DNA from 2 places in the Actinocorallia libanotica genome. Region 2 is predicted to be linked to the other one. Evidence: riboswitches for the same ligand, from Rfam matches in the RefSeq annotation. Region 2 holds a riboswitch; the other holds the start of a gene.
The links. A riboswitch is a leader RNA that binds a small molecule or an ion and turns the genes downstream of it on or off. The one in region 2 is predicted to bind cobalamin.
Positions count from the first base shown of each region.

Region 1: another riboswitch for cobalamin. It lies ahead of ABD140_RS40330 (hypothetical protein); the one in region 2 lies ahead of cobN (cobaltochelatase subunit CobN).

Region 1 is NZ_BAAAHH010000067.1:14,307-16,696, forward strand. Features, by position in the region: gene ABD140_RS38165 (protein kinase domain-containing protein) at 1-1,111, shown strand, start outside; cobalamin riboswitch at 1,199-1,362, shown strand; gene ABD140_RS40330 (hypothetical protein) at 1,381-1,869, shown strand.
Region 2 is NZ_BAAAHH010000001.1:507,214-509,603, reverse strand. Features, by position in the region: gene cobN (cobaltochelatase subunit CobN) at 1-1,222, opposite strand, end outside; cobalamin riboswitch at 1,246-1,439, opposite strand; gene ABD140_RS02445 (nitrite reductase) at 1,518-2,384, shown strand.

The DNA of each region.
Region 1 (2,390 bases), on a different contig from region 2:
CCATGAGCGCGGAGTGATCCACCGGGACGTCAAGCCGTCGAACATCATGGTGCACCGCGACGGGGAGCGGCTCCGGATCAAGGTCATGGATTTCGGCATTGCCAAACTCGCCGCCGAGACCGCTACCCGGCTCACCGCGACCGGGACCCTCGTGGGCACCCCCGCCTACCTGTCGCCCGAGCAGGCCCAGGCCGAGCTCCTGGACCACCGCAGCGACCTGTACTCCCTCGCGTGCGTGCTCTTCGAGACCCTGACCGGACGCCCGCCCTTCACCGCGGACCTGCCGGCCGCGCTCCTGCTCCAGCACATCCAGAAGAAGCCCGACGCGCCGTCAGCCCACCGCCCCGGCCTGCACCCCGGCTGGGACGTCTTCATCGGCACCCTGCTGGCCAAGGACCCCGCAGACCGCTACGCCGACGCCGAAACCGCCAGCCACGCCCTGCGGACCCTCCTGGCCTCCGCCCCGGTACCGGTGGGGATGCCTCCACCCGCACCCGCACCCGCTCTCCCCGCCCGGACCGTCGTCGAACGCCACACCGTGCCCAGACCTACCACACCCGCCCAGCTCACCCGGCAGACGTCCCTGACCAGGCGATCCAAGGCCACCGTCGCCCTCGTGGCCGTTGTCGCTGGCCTCTTCTTCGCCTTGGACGATCTGGCCGAGAGAAACAGCCGGTTCTCCACCGATGGGGAGAAGAAGCGCGCTGACGCGGTCGTGAGCTCACCGGTCCTGTACACGCCTCCGGCCATTCGCTTCGAGGAGGGCGGCCTCTGGGTGGGGAGTGCCACCTGGGAAGACGGACCGACCAGCAAGGCCGACTCGACGGCCAGGTACTCGGAATTTAAACTCGAGCCGTTCACAAAAATGTCGAAGGGGGATTTGGTCGGTTCGATGTTCTACTTTCGATGGTCCTGCGAACAGGATGTCGTTGCCGAGGGTGACTACACGAGCACCGATGTGAAGTTTCGTTTCTCCCTCATCCCGACCGAATGGTACCAAAAGGGCAAGTGCCGCCAAGGCAAGATGACCGTTACCTTCAGCGCGGATCGCAAGAAGGCCGACATCGACATCAACTCCGGCGAGATCCACGGCACCTTCACGAAGCGGTGACGCCGCACCGCCGCGTCCCGCTCCTCAGGCTCCATAGGAACACGCTTGCAACATCTGGGTTGTTCGATCACTGCCGCCACTAGATGTAGAGTCTTCCGCAGCGCTGGTCCGCCTCGCCCGTCAGGGGGAGGCGGCGTGCGAGGGAACCCGGTGGGAATCCGGGACTGCCCCGCAGCGGTGATATCGAAGCACGCCTTGATGTCTCCCTCGACGATCCACTCATAACACCGTGGCTTCGAAGCGAGGTAACGCACCTCGGCGACCGCGTCATGAGCACGGCGCTTCGGGCGGAACCCATAGGAGCATGGGAGGAAATCCGCCTCGAAGATCGGCTCCAGCACCAGTTTCAAGGACGCCCGGACCACCCGGTCGGCGATCGCCGGGATCCCCAGACGGCGCAGTTTCCCACCCACCTTGGGGATCATCCGCTCCCGCACCGGCAATGGCCGGAAACTCCGTTCCCGCAACGCGGCCCGGAGCCCGGCCAGGAAATCCTCGACGCCCTGCCAGACCTCGATCGACTGGGTAGTCTGCCCGTCGACCCCGGCAGTGCGCCCGCCCTTGTTCCCGCTCACCCGATCCCAGGCCACCAGCAGGAAGCCCGGATCGCAGACCAAGTTGAGCAGGTCGTCGAACCGGCGATCGGGATCGTCACCGGCCCAACAGTGCAGCTTGGTCTGGATCCTCAGTACCCGGCGCTCCGCCTCCACCAGCGCGTGCCCCGGCTCGTCGGTATTCACCAACGACGATCCTCCTGACCTTCCAGCAACCACAACTGCTCGACTCGCTGGCCCCCTTCGCCCTGCATCCGGCTCTCCCGGACTCTTGCGGCGGGTCGTCACGCCCGCGACTACTACGAGGCCTCCGCCCCACCCCGCAGCCCTCAGACGGCAACGGTCCTGCCCTTCCACCAGGCCGGACGCCCGGCGGGGAGGGCGACCACGGGATGGTTCCCACGTTCACCAAGTGATCGCTCGGTCAGGGAGGCGCCTGGCTCTACTCCGGCAGCATCGCCGCGGCTACGCCACAGACCTTCACCGCGGCCTCCCCACCGCTCGAGCTACACGGCTTCGGAGTCCAGCCCCGGCCCCGAAGGACCCGCGGGTTCGTGCGCTGCGCACCGACCCATATCCACCAGATTTGAGCCGGCTTCGCTGTTACAGAGCTTCAACCACCAGTTCGCTTACGCTGCACCTTGCGACCACGCTCGACGAGCCCGCACCGTCTGGCAGTCCCGGCACGACCCGCCTTCGTCAGGACTGCTCCCACCCTCCCCGGC
Region 2 (2,390 bases):
CCGCCTCGATGAGCGCGTGGATGAGCGCGTTCCCGGCGGTGGTGTCGGGCTCCTCGCCTTCGACGGGCGGCAGCGGCTCCAGGCCGGGGATCTCGCCGGGGGCGCCCAGGTCGTAGCCGTGTTCGCGCATCGCGCGCAGGAGGCGGACGGCGGAGACGGGGGTGTCCAGGCCGACGGCGTTGCCGATGCGGCTGTGCTTGGTCGGGTACGCCGAGAGGACGATCGCGATGCGGCGCTCGGCCGGGGGGATGCGGCGCAGGCGGGCGTGCGCGACGGCGATGCGGGCGGCCCTCGTGCAGCGTTCGGGGTGGGCGACGTAGCGGGGCAGACCGTCCTCGTCGAGCTCCTTGAAGGAGAACGGGACCGTGATGATGCGGCCGTCGAACTCGGGAATGGCGATCTGGGTGGCAGAGTCCAGCGGGGAGACGCCGTCGTCGGAGGCCTCCCACGTCTCGCGCGACCACGTCAGGCACAGGGCCTGCAGGATCGGGACGTCCAAGGCGCGCATCCGCTCGACGTCCCAGGCCTCGTCGTCTCCCCCGGCGCTCGCGGTGGCGGGCGCGGTGCCTCCGGCGGCCAGAACCGTGACGATGAGCGCGTCGAAACCGGCGAGCTCGGCGTAGAGGTCGTCGGAGGCCGAGCGCAGCGAGGAGACGAACACCGGGACGCCGACGGCCTCGCCGGTCGCGTCGACGGCGTCGGCGAGGGCGTGCACGAAGGCGTTGTTCCCGCTGGTCTCGTGGGCGCGGTAGTACAGGATGGCGATGCGGGGCAGGTCGCCCTGCGGGACCTCGCGCGCCGCGTGGCCCCAGTCGGGGATGACGGCGGGGGGCTCGAAGCCGATGCCGGTGAGCAGCACCGTGTCGGTGAGGAAGGCGTGGAGCTGGGCGAGGTTGCCGGGGCCGCCCTGGGCGAGGTAGCGGTGCGCCTCGGCGGCGACGCCGACGGGGACCGTGGACAGGGCCATCAGCGCGGCGTCGGGGGTCTGCTCACCGCCCAGGACGACGAACGGGACGCCGTGCGCGGCGACGGCGTCGAGGCCCTCCTGCCAGGAGCGGGCGGTGCCCAGGATCCGGACGACGACGAGGTCCGCGCCGTCGAGGAGGGCGGGAAGGCCGGCGGAGGCGTCGAGCCGGGACGGGTTGCCGAGCGTGTAGGCGGCGCCGGAGGCGCGGGCCGACAGCAGGTCGGTGTCGGACGTCGACAGCAGCGTGATGCGCATTCTTCACTTCCAGACCCTCGTGGAAAACATGACGCACCTCGGCCGGTCTCCTGGCTCACGCTTCAGCGCCGCACATCCGGCCTTCCCGGACTGGTCCGTCCAGTGGCCCCGACGAGCTGGCTCGTCGGCGAGGGTCGTGCGACTCGGCGTTCACAGTGGCGAGGGCCGCGCCGGATTCGCACCGGACTTCCCGAACACCAAGGCACGGGCAATGTACCAGCTGCCCGTTCTCGCCCAGTGCATCCGCTCTGCCGTTCACGGGGCATTCGCGGTGCTGTGGCACCATGGCGCCGTGATGCGAGACCGAGCCGACCGCTGCCCCGGCGTTCTGCGACCCTGGCTCGCCGACGACGGAGCGCTCATCCGGCTGCGGCTCCCCGGCGGCCTCATCGGCGCGCCCGCACTGCGCGGGATCGCCCGGGTCGCCGGGCTTTTCGGCGACGGGAACCTGCATCTCACCACCCGCGCCAACCTGCAGATCCGCGGGCTTCCCCACGACGGCGGGCGGGTTCCCGCGGAGGTCGTCGAGGCGGTGCGCGAGACGGGGCTGCTGCCCAGCCCGGCGCACGAGCGGGCCCGCAACATCCTGGCCTCGCCGCTGACCGGGCTCGCCGGGGGGCGAGCGGACCTCCGGGGCGTCACCGCGGAGCTCGACCGGCTGCTGTGCGGCGATCCCGTTCTGGCGGAACTGCCGGGACGGTTCCTGTTCTGCCTCGACGACGGGCGCGGGGACATCGCGGGCCGGGAGCTCGACCTGGGGCTTTTCGCACTCGACGCCTCCCGCGTGCGGTTGCGGGTCGGCAGCGGGCACGGGGGGCCGGTGGTCGGTCCCGCCGACGCCCCGGCCGCGCTGATCGCACTGGCGCGCAGGTTCCTGCACGTCCGCGGCTCGGGGCCGGCCGCGCCCTGGCATGTGGACGAACTCCCGCAGAGCGGCCGTGAGCTGCTGGAGGAGCCGCCCTCTCCCCCACCGCACGTTCCGGGCGGCGGACCCCCGCCGTTCGGGGCGATCCGGCAGGACGACGGGCGGCGCGCCGAGCACGTCGCCGTTCCGGACGGGCTGCTGACCGCCGCCGAGGCGGTGCGGCTGGCGGCACTGGCGCCGCGGCTCGTCGTCACGCCCTGGCGCAGCGTCGTCGTCCCCGACCTGGAGCCTTCCTGACCCTCC